DNA from 4 places in the Rhodopseudomonas boonkerdii genome. Region 3 is predicted to be linked to each of the others. Evidence: predicted binding sites of a transcription regulator. Region 3 holds the regulator's gene; each other region holds the start of a gene.
The links. The regulator PhoB, encoded in region 3, activates phosphate uptake and scavenging genes when phosphate is short. The targets are predictions, from matches to a motif close to TGTCATNNANCTGTCAT.

Region 1 (5,422 bases), 900 kb from region 3:
CAGCACGACGGCACAGGTCGCGACCGACAACAGCGTGCGGAGCCGCCGGCGCGACACGGCCTTGCGATAGGCGGCGTTCAACGCAGCGAGCTGCTGACTCGGCAATATGGAGACTGCGGCGGGCATCGATGCGACTTTCGGACGGCAAAGAAAAGGAGCCGGATCATGCCCGACCCGGCTCCCGTCAAGAGTTTGGCCTTACGACGCCTTCTTCTTGCGCAGGGCGTCGACGAACTTGATCAGCTCGATGGTCGCATCCCAATCCTTGGTGGTGGCGGGATGGAAGCCTTTCTTCTGACCGTCCGAGAGCTTGTCAAACGCAGCCTTGTCCTTGATCGGAGCTTCGTCGAACGCCTTGCGGATCGCGGCTTTCAGATCATCGGGTAGGTCCGAACCGTAAGCATAAGGGCCATTGATGATCGCAGCCGACTTATGGATGATGCGGAAGTCGTCCTTCTTCATCGCCGAGCCGTCGGCATTCTTCAGCATGCCCTTGTGGAGCATCTGCTGCAGAGTGGAATCCGCGTCATTGGTCCACTGGTTGGCGGCGATATCGACGGTGCCCTGGGACAGCGCGAGCATCGCGTTTTCGTGGCTGCCCGTGAACACGACTTTGCTGAAGAAAGCGTCGGCGTCGTGGATGCCCATCTTGTCGAGCTCGAAGCGCGGCACGTTATTGCCCGAGGTCGAGTTCGGATCGACGAGACCGAGATTCTTGCCCTTCAGATCTTGCACGGTTTTGTAGGGGCTCGACGCCTTGACGAAGAACACCGAGTAATAGCCGGTCGAACCATCGATATTGATGTCGTTGGCGAAAGCATCAGTCTTCACGCCGGTGAGACGGGCGCGGGCGAACGACGCCGAACCGTAGCTGGCGATATGGATGTTGCCGGCCCGCTGGCCTTCGATGACAGCGGCATAATCGTTGGCGATACGCAGATTGACCTTCACGCCCAGCTCCTTCGAAAGATAGGAGGTGAACGGCGTCCAGCGCTCGGTGACGCCCGAGGCGTTCTCGGCCGGCACGACGGCGAAGGTCAATTCCGGATACTTGGCCTTGTAGTCCTGCGCGGAGGCAGAACCGGCAGCAAAGGCGAGCACGGCGGCGCCGAGCACGATGGAGCGACGATTGATCATGACAATCCCTGCGTGGTCTCTAGAGGTGACGGAGTTTCTTATTGGTAGACGGAACGTCTATCGCCGCGATGACATCGCGCGCCCGAAATACGGGCAGACGTCATCGCGCCAATTCGGTCAGGCGACGGCAGCCGCGCCGTATTCCGGCACACGCGCACCGGCCGGTACATGCACCGGCGCCGATCCCATCACCTCATCGGCTTCGAGATCGTAGAGTTCGCGTGCGATATGTTCGGTAAGCTGGGCAGGCACACCGTCGAACACCACACGACCGGCCGACATGCCGATCAGGCGGTCGCAATAAGCGCGAGCCAAGTCGAGCGAATGCAGGTTGCACATGACGGTGATGCCGAAGTGCTTGTTGATACGCAGCAGCGCATCCATGACGATGCGGGTATTGCGCGGATCGAGCGAGGCAATCGGCTCGTCGGCGAGGATGATGTCGGGCTGCTGGACCAGCGCGCGGGCAATGGCGACGCGCTGCTGCTGACCACCCGAGAGCTGGTCGGCGCGCTGCGAAGCATACTGTGCCATGTCGAACTGTTCGAGTGCAGACATCGCCATCGCGCAATCCTGCTCGGGCCACATCTGGATCAGCGAACGCCATTGCGGCATGCCGGCCAGACGGCCCATCAGAACATTGGTCAGCACATCGAGACGGCCGACGAGGTTGAACTGCTGGAAGATCATCGCCGACCGTGCACGCCACTTGCGCAGCTCACGGCCCTTGAGAGCCGTCACATCGAGGCCATCGAAGATGATGCGGCCGGATGTCGGCTCGGCCAGACGATTGATCATGCGCAGCATTGTCGACTTGCCGGCGCCGGAACGCCCGATCACGCCGACAAAGGAACCCGGCGCAATCGTATAGTTCGCATGATCGACTGCCGCCTTGGCGCCGAAGCGGCACGTCAGGCCTTCGACTGCAAGCATGAGTAACTCCAGCGTTAACAAACATTGCACGCCTATCGTTCGCGGATGACAGCGATGTGACGTCACTGTCACAATGCCCAACCCGCAGCCTTGCAGCCGACGCATGCAAAATTTCATTCACACGTCACCTCGCTGTCACGAAACGGTCTGATGACGTGCCCGCAAGCAGCAAGTCATGGATGTGTCATGGTTGGAAAGATGTTGTCGCTCGATCCCGTCATCGAGCCGAGCGCCAGACTGAAGGACGTAACGTTCGGCCGCTATAACGAAGTAGGCGCGCGCACCGTGCTGCATGAAGTCTCGATGAGCGACTATTCTTATGTGGAGCACGAGTCCCAGATCGCTTACGCGACCATCGGCAAATTCTGCTCGATCGCATCGCTGACCCGGATCAATCCCGGCAATCATCCGATGCAACGCGCGTCGCAATCCCATTTTACATACCGCGCCAGCGCTTATTTCCCCGGTGAGACCGACGACGCGGCGTTCTTCACATGGCGTCGCGAGCACCACTGCACGCTCGGACATGACGTCTGGATCGGCCATGGCGCTGTCGTGCTGCCAGGTCGGCAGGTGGGCACCGGCGCGGTCATCGCCGCGGGCGCCATCGTCACGAAGGATGTCCCGCCCTATACGATCGTCGCAGGCAATCCAGCGCGACCCATCCGCCGCCGCTTCCCCGAAAGAGTGGAACAGGGATTGATGGATCTCGCCTGGTGGGACTGGGACCACGAAACCTTGCGACAGGCGCTGCCGGATTTTCGTGCCTTGTCGGTGGAAGAGTTCTTGAGCAAATATAAGGGCGTCGAAGCGACGCAGCAGATGGACGCGACATGACTGAACTTTCTATCGAAGGCGGACGGACCTTGCTCGGCCGGGAGATCGGCGAAACCACGCTCGCAATCTCGGGCGGCTGCATCGCGGATGTCGGCAACGCTGCCTATGGTGCGCTCGGCATCGACGCACGCGACCTGCTGGTGATGCCGGGTATCGTCGATATCCACGGCGACGCGTTCGAGCGCCAGTTGATGCCGCGCCCCGGCGTCGATTTTCCCGTCGATGTCGCGCTGATCGACAGCGACAGACAGGCCATCGCCAACGGCATCACCACCGTCTTTCACGGCACCACCTGGTCCTGGGAGCCGGGTCTGCGTGGCGCCGAGAACGCCCGTGGCTTGCTGTCGGCAATCGAGACATTGCGCCCACGTCTTGCGGCAGATACCCGCTTTCACCTGCGGCAGGAAACTTTCAATCTTGACGCCGAGGACGAGATCATCGGCTGGATGAAGGATGGCCGCATCGACCTCCTCGCCTTCAACGATCACATGGATCTCACCGGCATTTCCAAGCCGGCGAAGCGCGCAAAGATGATCGAGCGCACCGGCCTCAGCGTTGCAGCTTTTGATCAGCTGGTCGATCGCGTGCTGTCCCGCGCCGATCAGGTGCCAGCCTCGATCAGGCGGCTCGCCGAGGCTGCCAATGCGAACGATGTGGCGACACTATCGCATGATGACAACAGCCCCGCCATGCGCGCCGGATTCCGCGATCTCGGCGTTCGTATTGCGGAATTCCCGATCAACGAGGAAACCGCCATCGCTTCCGCAGAGGCCGGCGACTTTATCGTCTATGGTGCGCCGAATGTGGTGCGCGGGGGCAGCCATACCGGCTGGACCAAGGCTTCCGACATGATCGCCAAGGGCCTGTGCTCGGTGCTGGCGTCGGATTACTATTATCCTGCGCAATTACTGGCAGCCTTCCGCCTTGCCCATGATGGCATTCTCGCCCTGCCGCAGGCCTGGTCGCTGATTTCTGCAGCACCGGCACAGGCCGCCGGCCTCGCCGATCGCGGCGAAATCGCGACCGGCCGCCGCGCGGACATTCTGCTGATCGACGACAGCGTGGCGCTGCGCCCGCGCATCGTTGCAGTCATAGCCGATGGCAAGCTCGCGCATCTCACCGATGCCGGACGACTGCGTCCTGCGACAACCATGCCGCACAAGGCTATTGCCGCCGCGTAACCGGACTCTATGCTGCGGCAATGAGTGAATATCCGAGATATGCGATCTATTTCGCGCCCGACGCCGACCGCGCACTGACCCGGTTCGGCGCCGAAACTTTGGGTTACGACGCCTATAGCGGCCACGAGATCGACCACCCCAAGAACGTCGTCGCCGAGTTTCCCGATTGGACCAGCATCACCGCCGATCCGCGCAAATACGGGTTTCACGGCACTCTGAAAGCTCCCTTCCCGCTTGCCGGAAACAAGAGCGAAAGAGACCTGCTCGCTGCCATCGAAGAGTTTGCCGCGAAGCCACGCGAGATTCCGATCGTCGCGCCTGTTATACGCACCATCAGCGGCTTTATAGCCATTGTACCGGACGAAACCGATGACGATCTGCAATTGCTGGCCGAAGCCTGCGTGCGCGATTTCGACTCGTTTCGTGCTCCGATGAGCGCGGAGGATCGCGCCCGCCGCAAGCCGGACGCGCTGACGCCACGCCAGATCGAGCATCTAGACGCCTGGGGCTATCCCTATGTGTTCGAGGATTTTCGCTTCCACATGACACTGACCAGCCGCCTGACTGAGGAACGCGGCGCGGCGGTGCTTACGCTGCTGCAACACCGCTTCGCCGAACTCGACATTGACGAATTGGCAATCGATAGTATTGCATTGTTCCGGCAGGACAGCGCAACGACACCTTTCCGCATCATCAAACATGTGGCGCTGACTCAGGACTAGGCGCTAGCGCCTACGCCAGACAAGTAACGTGCCCTTTGCGGGCACGTTGGCTTCCAGTCGGATATCGGTTGCTTCCCTCTTGAGCAACTCGAAATGCGGCTCGGCCAGGCGCGTGACATAAGCCTCCGCATGCGCGAAACGGCCCGACGGCAGAATCTCGAAGTCATTCATGGCGTTCTCGATACTGGCCGCAAACAAGCCGCCGGCCGTCATCGCCTGAGCGACCGCGGCCATCAACGCATCAAGCTTGCCGAAATAGATCAGCGTATCTGCAGCGAAGATGAGGTCGAAGGTCGCGGGATGCTTTGCGAGATAGGCAAGCGCTTCGGCATGCGTGAGCGTATCGTAGATTTTCCGGCGCGCGGCCTGTTCGAGCATCCGTGCCGACAGATCGACGCCGCTGAGTTTGTCGACGACCGGCTCGAGATATTCGCCGGCGAGGCCGGTACCGCAACCGAGATCGAGCGCGTGAACGAATGAGGCGTGATGGCGCCGAACCAAGGTCGCCAGGCGCTCCGGCACGCGGTAGCCGAGGACGTTGACCAGCTTGTCGTCAAAACCGTCGGCAAAGGCATCGAAATGCGCCTCGACATAGGCGGGCGGCACGCCACT
Region 2 (5,422 bases), 110 kb from region 3:
AGTGCCGAGCCGCGACGGTGACAGCCGACCAGCACGCGGCCCTTCGGCGTATACTTGATGGCGTTGGAAATCAGGTTCTGCAGCAGGCGGCGCAGCAGCAAACGATCGGATTCGACGGGAAGCGAGCACGGCACGAAGCGCAGCTCGATGCCTTTTGCCCGCGCGATCGGCGCATATTCGATCTCCAGCGAGCGCATCAGGTCGCCAATGCGGAACGAGGAAATCGCAGGCGTCATCGCGCCCGCATCGAGACGTGAGATATCGAGCAGCGCGCCGAGGATTTCCTCAATCGCTTCCAGCGATTCGTCGATGTTCTCGACCAGGCGTGCGTCTTCGCCGCCACGCTTGCGTTCGACAAGGCTGGTGACATAGAGGCGTGCCGCATTCAGCGGCTGCAGGATGTCGTGGCCGGCGGCGGCGAGGAAACGGGTCTTGGAAATGTTTGCCTCTTCGGCGTTGCTCTTGGCGCGTGCGAGCTCGCTGTTCAGGCGTGTCAGTTCCTCCGTGCGCTCGCGCACACGCTTCTCCAGCGTGGCGTTGGCCCGTTCCAGCGCCTCGGCGGCTTCGAAGCTCGGCGTGACGTCGGTGAAGGTGAGCACCAGGCCGCCGTCCGGCATCTTGTTGGCGCGCACCTCGATGACGAGATGGCGATCCTTCAGCCGTTCGAGATAGGGCATGCCCTCGGTGGTGTAGGCCTTCAGGCGCGTCTGCAGCCTGGCTTCGTAGTCGCCGGAAGGTGGCGCGCTATGGATGTCGATGAATTCGAGGATTTCCCGCAGGGGAATGCCGATCTGCACGATCTGCGGCGGCAAACCGAGAAGCTCGCCGAAGTGCTGGTTGGAGACGATCAGCTGCAGGTCGGGATTGAAGACCACGATGCCCTGGCGCACATGATTGAGCGCGGTCTGCAGGATTTCGCGATTGAAATGCAGCGCCGCATGGGAATCGTCGAGCAGCTTGAGAGCAGCTTTCGCCGACACGGTCCGCTTGCGCAGCAGCAGCGACATGACCACGCGCGACGATGCGGCGCCGATCGAGGAAGCGATCAGGTACTCGGCATGTTTCAGCAGTTCGAAATCGGCAGGCGCGGCCGGATCGAGATCGACGCGGCGACGGGTCGCGAAAGCATCGAACGATTCGCGGGCGCGGGTCTCGCCAATATACTGGGTCACCGTATTCTGGATGTCCTGCACGGTGACCGCAGTGCGCCAGCGCCGGAATGACGGTGTGATCGGCGTCAGTGCGTTGGGGACGAAAGTATCGGCCTGCAAGCGCTCGATGGAGGACGGCGCGCGCATCAGCGACAGCACGATGTAGGCGAGAATGTTGAGCGACAGGCTCCATAACGTGCCGTGCAGCAGCGGCGGAAGATCCGAGCCGAACAGATCCTGCGGCCGCAGCGCCTCGATGCCGAACGGACCGTGCTGCAGGAACAGCACGCCGGCGGTTGTGGTGTCGAGGAAGCTCGGGATGAACAGCGTATAGGCCCAGACGATGAAGCCGACGACCATGCCGCCCATGGCGCCGCGGGCGGTGGCGCGGCGCCACAGCAGGCCGCCGAAAAAAGCCGGCGCGAATTGTGCGATGGCGGCGAAAGAGAGCAGGCCGATGGCGGCGAGCTGGGTGTTGCCGAGGGCGCGGAAATAGAAATAGGCCATCACCATGATGGCGAAGATGGAGAAACGGCGCGTGCGGAGCAGGAAGTTGCCGTAGTCGGTTTCGCTGTTCGGCGGTGTGGCGCGGCGGCGAAGCGCCAGCGGCAGCAGGATGTCGTTCGACACCATGATCGCCAGCGCGACGCATTCGACGATCACCATGGCGGTGGCCGCCGAGAGGCCGCCGATGAAGACGGCCATGCTGAGGGCGTGCGAACCGGCCTCGATGGGCAGCGCCAGCACATACATGTCGCTGTCGATGGCGCCGAACGGAAAGGTGACAAGGCCGGCCAGTGCGATCGGGATCACGAACAGGTTGATCGCGACGAGATAGAGTGGAAACATCCAGCGCGCGCGGGCAACGCCGGCATCGCCGGCATTCTCCACCACGCTGACATGAAACTGGCGCGGTAGCAGCATGATGGCACAGAACGACAGCAGCACCATGGTCAGGAAGTTGCCGGTCGATGGCGCATATTCGATGGCGCGCAACGCCTCCGGTGTCTTCATCGCGCGCTCATAGAGCTCGTGCGGCGAGAACATCACGAAAGTGACGAAGGCGCCGGCCGCGATGAAGACCACCAGCTTGATAATGGATTCGGTTGCGACGGCGAGCATCAGGCCGTGCTGGTGCTCGGTGGCGTTGGCCTGCCTCGTGCCGAACAGCACGGCGAACACGGCCATGGCGAGTGTCACCACCAGCGCCATGTCGCCGACGATGGGGATGCCGGCGATGGCCTTGTCGTCGCCGAGGATGGTCTCCAGCGAGGAAGCGACGGCTTTGAGTTGCAGCGCGATATAGGGCACCGAACCGATGATGGCGATCACGGCGACGGTGGCAGCCACCGCCTGGCTCTTGCCGTAGCGGGCGGCGATGAAATCGGCGATGGAGGTGATGTTCTGCGATTTGGCGAGACCGATCACCTTACGCAGCAGAGGCGCGCCGAAGACGAACAGCAGGACCGGGCCGATATAGATGGCGATGAATTCCACGCTGGTGCGACTGGCGACGCCGACCGAACCGAAGAACGTCCATGAGGTGCAGTAGATCGCCAGCGAGAGCGGATAGATCATCCTGCCCGCGAAGCCGCGCTCGAACAGGCCGAGCCGGTCGCCATAGGAGGCGACGCAAAACAGGAACCCGATATAGAGAAGGGCGGCGGCGATCACGCCCCAGTCGTGCAGCATGCGTAAAGCTCCGTGGGAATTGGAAACTAGCGCGTTGCGGGGAGCGGGGCGACAGGCATTTGGCGGGAGGGTTTATGGGGCGCTTGCTTCACCTCCCCTCCGGCGAGAGGTGTCCGTGCGTCATTACGATTACCGGTCCCATTTCTCGCAGAACGCCTCGATATCGGCGTTCTGGAAGTCGCCCAGCCTTTCGATGATGGTCTCGAACGGCCAGTTCCACCATGCGATGCGGGCGAGGCGGGTGGCGATCTCCGCCGGGAAGCGCGGGCGGATGAGCTTTGCCGGGACACCGCCGACGATGCTGTAGGGGGCGACGTCGCGGCTCACCACTGCGCCGGCCGCGAGCACGGCTCCATCACCCACGCTCACGCCCGGAAGGACGATGGCGCCATGTCCGATCCAGACGTCGTTGCCGATGGTGACGACGTCATCGCGCCAGTTGGCGAAGAAGCCGGCGTCGCGCGTGGCGTCGGCGCTGTAATATTCGGGACAATAGGTGAAGCGGTGCAGCGACGGGCGGTCCATCGGATGGTTGGGTGCGCCGATGCGCACCGAGGCGGCGATGGCGCAGAACTTTCCGACCCGCGCATCGGCCACCGTGCAATTGGGGCCGAGATAGCTGTAGTCGCCGAGCGAGGTATATTCGACATGGGTGTTGTCGAGGATCTCGCAGCAGGCGCCGATCGTGACCTCGCGTGAGGTGACGGTGGGATGGATGAAGGTTTTCGCGAGCTTGGGGGCCTTGGGCGTGTTCTTGGGCGTGTCGGTCATGGGTCTCGATCCGAAAAGCATCGCGTAGGGCGGTTGGATGACAGTTCGATAACGGCTGAGACGGCGCACAGTCGTAGGGCGGATGAGCGAAGCGCAATCCGCCGGCCGAGGTGACAGCTGAAACGCCGCGGCGGATTACGCCTTCGGCTTATCCGCCCTACGGCAGCGCATAAAAGCTGATCATGATCACTATCAGCCACGCTGCGATGCCGGCCGCAATCGCGAGACGGTAGTCCATCGATCCGATGGTCAGGTAGCAAACGCCGAGAAAGGCGAGATAGGCCGGAATGGTCTTGGCGCCGGCAACGCAGGCCTCGCGAAAGCCGGAGGCCTCGCCCTTGGCGCCGACGATGGCGAGCGCGATGATGGCGAAGGTCGGGAACAGCGGCAGGATGCCCGGCAGCGTGTTGCCGCGCTTGGACAGAAAGGCGATCAGCGCCGTGAGCAGGCCGCCGAGAATGCCTTTCCAGATGATGTCCAAGGGGGAGCTTCCTGTTGATGCGGTGATCGTAGCCCGGATGGAGCGCAGCGCAATCCGGGAATCAGAGCATCGGCATATCGCCGGCCCCCGGATTTCGCTGCGCTCCATCCGGGCTACAAGGCGGAGACTTACTCCGCCGCCAGTGCCTTGGCGCGCAGCGGCATGCCGAGCTGGTCCCAGACCTGCAGCAGCGCTTCTGCCAGATGATCGATCAGCACGTCGTCATGGTAGGGCGACGGGGTGATGCGCAGGCGCTCTTCACCCTTGGCGACGGTGGGATAGTTGATCGGCTGGATGTAGATGCCGTGGTCTTCCAGTAAGAGATCGCTGGCCTTCTTGCACAGTTCTGCATCGCCGACGAAGACCGGCACGATATGGGTGTCGGTTGACATCACCGGAATGCCGGCAGCAGTGAGCACGGCCTTCAGGCGCGCGGCGCGGTCCTGGTGGCGTTCGCGCTCCCAGCTCGACGTCTTGAGGTGCTTGATGGCAGCGGTCGCGGCGGAGCAGATCGCCGGCGGCAGCGCTGTCGTGAAGATAAAGCCCGGCGCATAGGAGCGCACGGCATCGACGATGTCGCGGCTGGCCGCGATATAGCCACCGAGGCAGCCATAGGCCTTGGCGAGCGTGCCTTCGAGCACGTCGATGCGATGCATGACGCCATCGCGCTCGGCGATGCCGCCGCCGCGCGGGCCATACATGCCGACGGCGTGAACCTCGTCCACATAGGTCATGGCGTTGTAGCGCTCGGCGAGATCGCAGATCGCAGCCAGCGGCGCCACGTCGCCATCCATCGAATACAGGCTCTCGCAGGCGATGAGTTTCGGCCTGTCGGGATCGGCGGCCTTCAGCAGTTCCTCGAGATGGGCGACATCGTTATGGCGGAACACGATGCGCTCGCAGCCGGACTGGCGGATGCCTTCGATCATCGAATTGTGGTTCAGCGCGTCCGAGAGAATGAGGCAGTTCGGCATCAGCTTGGCAAGCGTGGAGATGCCGGTCTGGTTCGAGACATAGCCCGAGGTGAAAAGCAGCGATGCTTCCTTGCCATGGAGATCCGCGAGCTCTTCCTCGAGCTGCACCAGCGGATGATGGGTGCCGGCGATGTTGCGGGTGCCGCCGGCACCGGTGCCGACGCGGGTCGCGGTCTCGACCATGGCGCCGACCACTTTCGGGTGCTGGCCCATGCCGAGATAGTCGTTGGAGCACCAGATGACGACGTTGCGCGGGCCTTTGGGCGTGTGCCAGACCGCGTGCGGGAACCGGCCGGCGATACGTTCAAGATCGGCGAAGACACGATAGCGGCGCTCGTCATGGAGACGGGAGA
Region 3 (5,422 bases):
ACAGGCAGAAGGTGAGCCTGAGAAATTTGCGAGGATGGTGCGTTGCTGGTCATAACGGTTCCGATCAATCAGCCTGTGGCCCCCACCGATGTCGGGCACTATCGATGACAACAGTGCGACACGGGGCAGCGGACCCTCAAAACGAAACGTGCCGCCCTTCTCGGGCGGCACGCGCGCGATATTCTATGGGGGCCACCCGGGGTGTCAACCGCGCATAGTGGCTTTCAAGCCACCCCGGGGCGCACAAAAAGCCGCTTTTTCTGCTTGGTTGACACAAAGCATGTGGATGTGACTCGGCCGACTCTTGCGCGTGAGTCGCGGCATCATGTAGTTTTTGGCTTGTCGGATACGACATCTCGTGCGGCAGTAGACCCTTATACACTATCGGTACGGCGTAAGGCCGGAAGCAGTCATGCATCCGGTGAGCGCTAAGGGATTCTGACAGCGAGGTTTTTGACGATTTCAAGTCGCAGCGTCGGAGCCGATCCGGCCCGACGCCTACGAAGGGATTTGGCGATGACGGTAATCACTTGGACCGACGATCGCGTCGAACAGCTGAAGAAACTCTGGGAGGGCGGCCTTTCCGCCAGCCAGATTGCAGCGGAACTCGGTAACGTCACCCGTAACGCCGTGATCGGCAAGGTGCATCGGCTCGGCCTGTCCGGCCGCGCCAAGAGCCCTTCGTCCGCCGCGCCGCGCCCGCGCAAGCCGCGACCGGCCCAAATGGTGCGAATGCCGCGCCCCGTGGCCCGTGGCAACACTGCGCTGGCGCACAACTACGACGTCGAGATGGAGCCGGATCCGATCGCGGTCGACAATGTGATCCCGATCAGCCAACGCCTGCAGCTCGTCGAACTCAGCGACGCCACCTGCCACTGGCCGGTCGGCGATCCGGCCAGTTCCGATTTCTATTTCTGCGGCGGCAAGGCCGTGGCGGGCGCTCCTTACTGCGCGCACCATTCGCGCATCGCCTATCAGCCGGCAGCGGATCGCCGTCGCACTGCACCGAAGCCGCCGCGGTAAGCGAAAGAGTAATGAGCTAACAAAAATGCCCGGCGACGAGCCGGGCATTTTTCGTATTTTGCTATCGGGAAGAGCCATCATCTCCGCCCTCATAGTGAGGAGGCGCGCAGCGCCGTCTCGAACCATGAGTTGTGGGCGTTCCGTATCCATCCTTCGAGACGCGGCCTACGGCCGCTCCTCTGGATGAGGGCGAACCGTATGGAAGCAGAGTTACTCCGCCGCCTTGTCGAAACGATCATCGAGCGCATAGCCGGCGCCGCGAACGGTGCGGATCGGATCGGGCTCGCCGGCCGGATTGAGCAGCTTGCGCAGACGACCGATGTGAACGTCGACCGTGCGCTCATCGATATAGATGTCGCGGCCCCAGACACTGTCGAGCAGCTGTTCGCGGCTGAACACGCGGCCGGGATGCTCGAGGAAGAACTCAAGCAGCCGATATTCGGTCGGACCAAGATCGATCGGACGCGACGCACGGACGACCCGGCGCTTGTCGCGGTCGAGTTCGATATCGCCGAAGGCAAGTACGGTGGCAAGACGTTCCGGTGCCGCACGACGCAAGAGACCCTTCACACGGGCCAGCAACTCCGGGACGGAGAATGGCTTGACGATGTAATCGTCCGCGCCGGTGGCGAGGCCACGAACGCGCTCGCTCTCCTCACCGCGGGCGGTGAGCATGATGATCGGCAGCGCCTTGGTTTCCGGCCGCGCCCGCAAGCGACGGCAGAGTTCGATGCCGGACAACCCCGGCAGCATCCAGTCGAGGACCACGAGGTCCGGTACGCGCTCTTTCAAGCGGGTGTCGGCATCGTCGCCGCGGGCAACCGTCTCGACATCGTAACCTTCGGCGTCGAGATTGTAGCGCAGCAGTGTGGTCAGAGCTTCCTCGTCTTCCACTACCAGAATGCGCGCGTTCATATGGCTCGTTCCTATCTTTCGTTCAGGGACGTCGCGGCGAGCCTCAGCTCGCCGGTGTCGCAAAGTTGGTCATGTCGCCCTTCGGACGCTTGTCGACCATCTGCTGACCTTCGATCATGTAGAATACGGTCTCGGCGATATTGGTCGCGTGATCGCCAATCCGTTCGATGTTCTTGGCGCAGAACATCAGATGGATGCAGAACGAAATGTTGCGCGGATCTTCCATCATGTAAGTGAGAAGCTCGCGGAATAGCGACGTACAGATCGCGTCGATTTCCTCATCGCCCTTCCATACGCTCATCGCTGCCGGCAGGTCATGCGCGGCATAGGCGTCAAGCACCGCCTTGACCTGGGTATTCACCAGATCGGTCATATGCTCGAGGCCGCGGATCAGCTTCAGCGGGTGGAAATCGCTATCCAGCGCATTGACACGCTTGCCGATATTCTTGCTGAGATCGCCGATGCGCTCGAGATCCGTGGCAACGCGAAGCGCGCCGACGATCTCGCGCAGGTCCACCGCCATCGGCTGACGCTTGGCGATGGTGAGAACGGCACGCTCTTCGATCATCCGTTGCAGCTGGTCGATTTCCGCGTCGGTCGCCACCACGCGCGCGCCCAGGGCTACGTCACGGCGGATCAGGGCGTCGACGGATTCGACGATTTGACGCTCGGCGAGGCCTCCCATCTCGGCGACGAGACGGGTCAGTTCTTGAAGATCGTCGTCGAAGGCCTTAGTCGTATGTTCAAAAGCCATAGCTCAATCCTCTCGCGAGTTGATCGCGTCAGCCGAAACGGCCGGTGATGTAATCCTGAGTGCGGCGGTCGCTCGGCGAGGTGAAGATCTTGTTGGTCTGATCGAATTCGACCAGCTCACCGAGATACATGAAGGCGGTGGTGTCGGAGACGCGCGCCGCCTGCTGCATGTTATGGGTCACAATGGCGATCGTGTACTGATCCTTGAGTTCGTCGATCAGTTCTTCGACCTTGGCGGTCGAGATCGGATCGAGCGCCGAGCAAGGTTCGTCGAACAGGATCACTTCCGGACGCACCGCGATGGTGCGCGCGATGCACAGACGCTGCTGCTGGCCGCCCGACAGGCTGAGGCCCGAGGCGTTCAGCTTGTCCTTGACCTCGTTCCAGAGCGCACCGCCACGCAGCGCCTTCTCGACGCGTACATCCATCTCCGCCTTGGAAATCTTCTCATACAGGCGGATACCGAAGGCGATGTTTTCATAGATCGTCATCGGGAACGGGGTCGGCTTCTGGAACACCATGCCGATACGGGCGCGCAGCAGGTTGAGATCGAGCTTCGGATCCAGAATGTTCTGGCTGTCCAGCATGACCTGGCCTTCCGCGCGCTGCCCCGGATAGAGGTCATACATGCGGTTGAAAATGCGCAACAACGTGGACTTGCCGCAGCCCGACGGCCCGATGAAGGCGGTGACGCGGTTGGTGGCGAGATTCAGGTTGATCTTCTTCAGGGCGTGGTGTTCGCCGTAGTAGAAATTCAGATCGCGCACGCTGACCTTGGGACGCGCATCGGTCTGCGGCATGAGCGACGGCATCGAGACGCCGGGATTGCCGGCGGAAAGAGAGAGATCACTCATTTTGCTTTCCTCTCGGCGCCGAGAATGCGCGCGCCAATGTTCAGGGCAAGGACGGTCAGGGTGATGATCAGCGCACCGCTCCAGGCGAGCTGCTTCCAGTATTCGTAGGGGCTCTGGACGAAGTTGTTGATGGTCACCGGCAGGTTGGCCATCGTGCGTGAGAGATCCAGGCTGAAGAACTGGTTGCTCAAGGCAGTGAACAGCAGCGGCGCGGTTTCACCAGCGACGCGGGCAGTCGCCAGCAGCACGCCGGTGATAAGGCCGGCACGTGCCGCACGATAGGCGATCCGCTTGATCACCAGCGAGCGCGGCAGCCCAAGCGCCGAAGCCGCTTCGCGCAGCGGGTTGGGCACGAGACCGAGCATGTCCTCGGTGGTGCGGACCACGACCGGGATCACGATCACGGCAAGCGCCAGCGCGCCTGCGATGGCCGAGAAACCCCGCATCGGCACCACCACCGCGCCATAGATGAACAGGCCGATGATGATCGAGGGCGCCGACAGCAACACGTCGTTGATGAAACGGATCACCGAGGTGAGCTTGTCGTGCTTGCCATATTCCGCGAGGTAGGTACCAGCGAACAGACCAAGCGGCGCACCGATGCCGACGCCGATCACGGTCATGATGACCGAACCGACGATCGCGTTGAGCAGGCCGCCCTCGGTCGAACCGGGAGGCGGCGTGTTCTGGGTGAAGATCTGGACGCTGAGGCCCGCGATACCATTATAGAAAAGCGTGAACAGAATCAGAGCCAGCCAGGTAACGCCGAACACAGCGGCACCCAGGCAGAGAATGCGAACGATCTTGTCGTTGCGACGCCGCGAAACGTAAATCGGATTGAGGCTCATGTTACTTACCAGCCTTCTTTTCGAGGCGCAGCAGCATCAGCCGAGCAGCTGAGAGCACCAGGAAGGTGAGGATGAACAGCAGCAGGCCGAGCAGGATCAAGCCGGACTGATGCAAGCCATCGGATTCCGCGAATTCCGAGGCGATGGCCGCGGAGATCGTCGTGCCGGGACCGAACAACGAGCCGGTGATACGGAACGAGTTACCGATGATGAAGGTCACCGCCATTGTCTCACCGAGTGCACGGCCGAGCGCCAGCATGACGCCACCGATCACGCCGACGCGGGTATAGGGGATGACGACATTGCGGACGACTTCCCAGGTGGTGCAGCCGACGCCGTAAGCCGCCTCCTTCAGCACCGGCGGCACCGTCTTGAATACATCGACCGAGATCGAGGTAATGAAGGGCAGCACCATGATGGCAAGGATCAGCGAAGCATTGAACAGCGAGAGATAGGACGGCGGACCGGCGAAGATAGTGCCAAGCACTGGTACGCCTTCGAAGGTCGCGATCATGAAGGGCTGAAAATGATTGGCCAGGAACGGGCCAAGCACGAAGAAGCCCCACATGCCGTAAATGATCGAGGGAATGCCGGCGAGCAGTTCGACGGCCATGCCGATCGGGCGACGCAGCCACTGCGGGCACAATTCGGTAAGGAAGATAGCGATGCCGATGCCGACCGGGATGGCGATCGCCATGGCGATCACCGAGGTGACAAGCGTACCGTAGATCGGGCCGAGCGCGCCGAGCACTGGCGGATCTGCGGACGGCGCCCAGCGCTGCGTGAACAGAAAGGAAAAGCCGAACTCCTTGAGCGCCGGCCATGCGCCGGCAATCAACGACAGGATGATACCGCCGAGAATGAACAGAACCGAGAGCGCTGAAATGCGCGTCAGCCAATAGAAAACCTGGTCGCCGGTCTTGAATGCATTGAGCGCCTTGGCGCGATCATACGGTCCAGCGGCGTCCATCGAAGAGCTCTGTACGGCCATATCTGCCACGCCCAGTCCCCTAAGTTACTACCTGATAC
Region 4 (5,422 bases), 1.0 Mb from region 3:
GTTGAGGCCACGCTATCCCGCAGCCGAATCGTCGCTTAATGGCACAGATTTTTGTGGCCCGATAGTTTCGAGCCAACTCCAGCAACAACCCGTAAAGAGAAATCTTGCCGGAGTCCTCGCCTGCCATGAGCGGCAGGTCCTTCGATCGTTAGCGCGGGCGGGGCCCCCCGGTCCGTCTGATCAAAGTGCGGTCAAGCCGCTGCGCACAATGCTTCAACGCATTGCGCAGATCGATTTCAACCGTTCTGACACTCACGCCCAATTGCGCGGCGATTTCGTGGTCCGGCTGCTTCTTCACAACTGCAGCCATGAACACCTGGCGCGCACGCGCCGGCAATTCCGCCAGCGCACGATCGAGGGCTTCGATATCCTGACGCCCCTCCATGACTGCGGCAGCGTCTGGCGTATCATCCGGAATGTCGAGCAATGCGTCGACAGCATCGAGGCTAAGATGACGCTGTTCGACTCGGCGACGGTCGGTGGCAACATTGAGCGCGATGCGAAACAGATAATCTTTCGGGCTCTGGACCGCCGGAGCATTCGACATCCGTTCGACGCGCAGAAAAGTTTCCTGCAGGGCATCGCCCGCTAGCTCCGAGGAGCCGAGCTTTCGCGTCAAACGTCTGAAAAGGCCGGTATAATCGGCCGCCAGGACGTCGCGCAACGTTGTACGATCTACCCCACTCAACGGTTACCGCCTTGTACACGAACCGATCACGACCTCAGCAGGCAGGGTGTTACCGTCCGCTCATGACAAATTGATTACGGAACAACGAACCAATTTCCCGGGGCGGCAGGATTTCGTTCAGCGTGCATCAAATGCAACAGGCAGCAACACCGTAATGAGATCGGGCATCTCGGCCGGAATACGCGGTAGCGGTTGCGCGCGCCGAATCGTTTCCATCGCTTCCTGATCGAGCAGCGCCCGTCCTGAACTCGTTTTCACGTCGAGGCGGACCAGCGTGCCATCCCGACGCATAGCAAACAGCACGAGCACCTTCCCACTCGCGCCGGGATCGCGTTGGTAGCGTTCGATATGCGTTTGTAACTGCTGCTGAAAGCGCGATGCCGCTCCTGCAGAAATCGCCTGCCGTTGTCCGCCCCCTGCCGGTCTCTGGGCCGGGGCAGCAGCCGGTTGCGGTCGCATCAGCGGTTGCGGCGGAGCAATCTCCTGCTCAACCGGCGCGACACTCTGCTCCGAGATCTTGGCTTCCGTCTGGAAATCGACAATCGGCGGATTTGGTTGCACCGACGCCTGCCTGACCTCCATTGCAGGGGACGGCGTTGCAATCAGCTCGACCTGTATCGTCGAGTGCCCTTGCCGAGCGGCCGGACCGACCGGCACCTGATGCAGCCAGTAGACGCCCGCCACCACCAGCACAGGCACGAGCACCGCACTGCCGACGAACCAGCGCCACGTGCCGGATGTGGAGTCCGTATAGAGATCGAAATCAGGATCCAATCCTGCATCTCCGGATCTCTGCCAGATCGTCGATGATCGCTTGCCCGCCATCTCTAGCGTACCGTGATCATGACCGTGACGGGCTGAGGCGTATTGGCTGGCGGCGCCTGGCTCACCTGCATGCCCTCGAGCACACGCGCGATGGTCTCGTCGCGTTCCTGATCGCCGGACGACCGGAACAATTCGGTCTTGCGCACGGTGCGCGGGTTATCGATCCACAGCTTGATGCCCGCACTGTAAGCGCCGTTGCGTGTCTTCGCGTCCTTACGCAGCGCGTGCTGGATGTCGGACTGGATAATGCCACTATAAGCACGCAACTGCGACGGATCGCTGCTTGGTCGTTGCCTGCGCACCACCAGGGTGTCGAGGGTGAGATCGACCTGCCCGCCGAATACGGCTTCCGGCGGGGCGTCGGGATCGGCAGACGCCGGCACCAACGTAATGGAGTTGGAACGCGTATAGCGGATCACCAGATCCGTATCCGCAATCAGCATGCGCAAGGCGGCATCGCGCGTATACTCGCCTTCGACCGGTACCGAGAGACGCTTCCCGGCAGCATCGCTCTCATAGAGCAATTGCACGCCAGTGACCTTGCTATAGGTCTGCAGTGCGGCCGCCAGCGGCTGGCTCGGAATCTTGAAATTGATCGATGCATGCTGATGTGGATCGTCATTCGCCGCGATCGCCGACACTATAGCACCGCCTGCAAGGATGGCAGCGATCACCATCAACGCCTGAATGCGGCATCCAGAGCGCAAGCGACCAAGACCCCGTGCCAACGCATCGAAGCCCCTCCCCGGATTCAGGTCACCCAAACGCTGACTGAGACGCATCCTGCGGACTTCGAATGAAACAACCCGACACAACGTCGCGATTGTGCGATGCTGCATTGCGTCGTTCTTATCGAAGCAAGCCAACGGCAGCAAGCACCACAACACCGGAATAGAAATCTGGATTAAATGACAATCAGATGACAAAGACGGACGGAGAAGACACACTCGTCTTGTCCTTGTGCCATTGCTGTCGTCAGCACGTCATCCGGCGATGACGACCAAATATGGATACTTATCTTGCGCAAACGTCTGTTCGTTTTCGGACTTGGCTATAGCTGTCTTTACTTCATCCGCATGCATGCCGCTGCTTTTGCCGAGATCGCCGGCACAGTACGCACCGAAGAGCGCCACGCATCTCTCGCAGATGAGCCGCTCGATATACTTCTATTCGACGATGCGCATGCCGCCCCAGAAATCACGGAGCGTATCGCGCGCGCCGATCTGATTTTGACTTCGGTCCCACCCGGAAAAAGCGGTGATCCCGTGCTGGCGCAATTCGGAGAGCAGATCGCGGGGAACCAAGCGCGCGTGATCTATCTCTCGACCGTCGGCATCTACACCGATCATGCCGGTGCGTGGATCGACGAAACCGCGGCCGTTGTTCATGACGACACCCGTCGCGGCCTGCGCGTTCGCGCGGAGACGGCGTGGCAAAACACGTGCGGGGATCGCCTTCGCATTCTTCGCCTTGCCGGCATCTATGGCCCCGGTCGTAACGCGCTTGTCAATCTCGCCAACGGCAGCGCGCATCGGATCGTTAAACAGGGGCAAGTATTCAACCGCATTCATGTCGACGACATCGTGCGGGCGATCGCAGCCGCTGCCGAACATCCGCATGCCGGCATCTGGAATGTCTGCGACGACGAACCAGCGCCGCCGCAGGATATCGTCACTTACGCGGCCGGCCTCATGCAGATTCCGCCGCCTCCCGAACAGGCCTTCGAGACCGCCGATCTCAGCCCGATGGCCCGCAGCTTCTACGCATCGAACAACCGTATTTCCAATACACGGCTGAAGAACGAACTGGGTATCGGCCTGCGGAACCCGAACTACCGCAGCGGACTCGATGCACTATGGAACGCGGGTGAAGGCCGGACGCCGCCCTGAACTGAGAATCTGGCGAACGTTCTTACCGATCAGCTGTTCCATCCTCGACGAATATTGCTTTCGATCAGAAGCCGAGCGCCATACCGTCCTTGCGGTGGTCCGATGCGCCAAGAAGAACGCCGCGCTGATAATCGATCCGGATCGCCTGGGCGCCGCCGATGCCGGTATCCATCATCTGCAGTGTATGGCCGCGCGCCACGAGATCGTTGCGCACGGCCTCGGAGATGGTCTTTTCGAGCTGCAGCACATTGTTGGTTGCGAATGAGCGCGGCGCCTCGGCTGCCTCCTGAATGTCCATCTTCAGGTCGAGCACATTGGAGATGAACTGGGCATGGCCGGTGGCCTGATAATGCCCGCCCATCACACCGAACGGCATCACCGCGCGCCCATCCTTCATCAGCATGCCCGGGATGATCGTATGCATCGGCCGCTTGCGCGGGCCGAGCGAATTCACGTGACCGGGCTTGGCGCGGAAACTCCAGCCGCGATGATGCAGCAGCACGCCGGACTTCTTGGCATAGATGCCGCTGCCGAACGGGCCGAACAGCGAATTGATCAGCGACACCGCATTGAGATCGCGGTCGACCACGGTGAGATACACCGTGTCCTTGTGGATCACGGAATCCCATTCCTCTTCCGGGGATGCCTTCTTCATGTCGATCTTGGCGCGGAGGTCACCGATGAACTTGTCCGACAGGAAGCGTTCCACATCGGTCGGCGCAATCGCCGGATCGCAGAAATAGGCATCGCGGGTGCGATAGGCCGCCTTGGTCGCCTCGGCGAGTACATGGATGCGGTCGGCCTCGCTCAAGCTCTTGATGTCGAAGCCCGCCAGCATGCGCAGGATCATCAGCGCCGCCAACCCCTGACCGTTGGGCGGGCACTCGACGACATCATAGCCCTGATAATTGGTCGAGATCGGCGTCACGTAGTCCGAGCGCTGTGCGTCGAAATCGTCGGCCTCATGGGCGCCGCCGACGGCGCGCAACGTGGTGATGATGTCGTCGGCCACCTGTCCCTGATAGAAACCGTTGCGCCCTTCGCGGGCGACACGGCGCAGTGTGGCAGCAAGCGCTGGCTGCACGCGCTTGTCGCCGACGGCCGGCGCATGGCCGCCCGGCAGATATTGCGCGGCACAGTCAGCATGCGCTTCCAGCTTGCGGCGCCATTTAGTCCAGTCGGCAGCCACGCGCGGCGTGATGATAAAACCGTTCTCGGCAGCGTTGATCGCCGCGGCAAAAACCTCCGCCAGCGGCTTTGAGCCATGATCCTTGCTCAGCGTGCACCATGCATCGATCGCGCCGGGTACGGTGACGGTCTCGACGCAGGTTTCCGGAATGTCCCGTGCGCCGCTATTGGCATATTTCTCGGAATCGATCTTCGCCGGGGTGCGGCCGGAACCGTTCAGCGCGATCGGGGCGCCCCCCTTGGGCGAATAGAGCGCGAAACAGTCGCCACCGATACCGGTCATGGCCGGATCGGCCACGCATTGCACGGCCACCGCCGCCAGCGCCGCGTCGATGGCATTGCCGCCTGACTTCAGCATCTCCACCGCGGCCAACGTCGCCAGCGGGTGCGAGGTTGCGGCCATCCCGTGCTCGGCAACGGCGACGGAACGGGCAACGGCCATGAAGTCACGCATGATGGTCCTCGTAGAGTTGGTATACCACAGTCTGCGCCCCCAATACATCCCGGGCGGGCATTTGTGAATGGACCTCCGCGAGCAAATGTCGTCCATCCCGTGCCACGCAAAAAGGCACGGCGGCGCCGTTCCCGGCACCGCCCGTGCTGGACCAATGCTGCACTGCCATATGGCTCAGTCGGCGATCTCGATCTTGCCGCCGTCGATGATATCCCCGAACAGCTTCCAGCGTTCGCCCTCGAATTTGACGAGTTGCAGCTGCTCGACGGGATAGTGATCGGTTATGGCCGTGTTGACGGTGATGCCCGGCAACAGCATATCGAGCTTGACGTCCTTCAGGCTGCTCGCGGCCTCCATCACGCGCGCGCGGGTGACGTC

Region 1: the regulator PhoB is predicted to act here: its motif matches at 2,116-2,132, upstream of phnC (phosphonate ABC transporter ATP-binding protein).
Region 2: the regulator PhoB is predicted to act here: its motif matches at 3,652-3,668, upstream of E0H22_RS03530 (DapH/DapD/GlmU-related protein).
Region 4: the regulator PhoB is predicted to act here: its motif matches at 2,422-2,438, upstream of E0H22_RS07710 (STN domain-containing protein).

The regions. Positions count from the first base shown of each region.
Region 1 covers NZ_CP036537.1:1,545,171-1,550,592, reverse strand. The annotation lists gene phnE (phosphonate ABC transporter, permease protein PhnE) at 1-126, opposite strand, end outside; gene phnD (phosphonate ABC transporter substrate-binding protein) at 199-1,137, opposite strand; gene phnC (phosphonate ABC transporter ATP-binding protein) at 1,255-2,070, opposite strand; gene E0H22_RS07240 (LbetaH domain-containing protein) at 2,257-2,907, shown strand; gene E0H22_RS07235 (alpha-D-ribose 1-methylphosphonate 5-triphosphate diphosphatase) at 2,904-4,088, shown strand; gene E0H22_RS07230 (DUF1045 domain-containing protein) at 4,109-4,810, shown strand; gene E0H22_RS07225 (class I SAM-dependent DNA methyltransferase) at 4,814-5,422, opposite strand, start outside.
Region 2 covers NZ_CP036537.1:749,338-754,759, forward strand. The annotation lists gene E0H22_RS03525 (PAS domain-containing hybrid sensor histidine kinase/response regulator) at 1-2,843, opposite strand, end outside; gene E0H22_RS03530 (DapH/DapD/GlmU-related protein) at 2,973-3,614, opposite strand; gene E0H22_RS03535 (GlpM family protein) at 3,772-4,095, opposite strand; gene hemA (5-aminolevulinate synthase) at 4,224-5,422, opposite strand, start outside.
Region 3 covers NZ_CP036537.1:644,150-649,571, reverse strand. The annotation lists gene E0H22_RS03030 (aspartate aminotransferase family protein) at 1-53, opposite strand, end outside; gene E0H22_RS03025 (GcrA family cell cycle regulator) at 517-1,023, shown strand; gene phoB (phosphate regulon transcriptional regulator PhoB) at 1,234-1,938, opposite strand; gene phoU (phosphate signaling complex protein PhoU) at 1,982-2,692, opposite strand; gene pstB (phosphate ABC transporter ATP-binding protein PstB) at 2,721-3,545, opposite strand; gene pstA (phosphate ABC transporter permease PstA) at 3,542-4,393, opposite strand; gene pstC (phosphate ABC transporter permease subunit PstC) at 4,395-5,393, opposite strand.
Region 4 covers NZ_CP036537.1:1,647,887-1,653,308, reverse strand. The annotation lists gene E0H22_RS07720 (RNA polymerase sigma factor) at 149-619, opposite strand; gene E0H22_RS07715 (energy transducer TonB family protein) at 806-1,462, opposite strand; gene E0H22_RS07710 (STN domain-containing protein) at 1,516-2,187, opposite strand; gene E0H22_RS07705 (Rossmann-fold NAD(P)-binding domain-containing protein) at 2,590-3,402, shown strand; gene ggt (gamma-glutamyltransferase) at 3,467-5,044, opposite strand; gene E0H22_RS07695 (ABC transporter substrate-binding protein) at 5,219-5,422, opposite strand, start outside.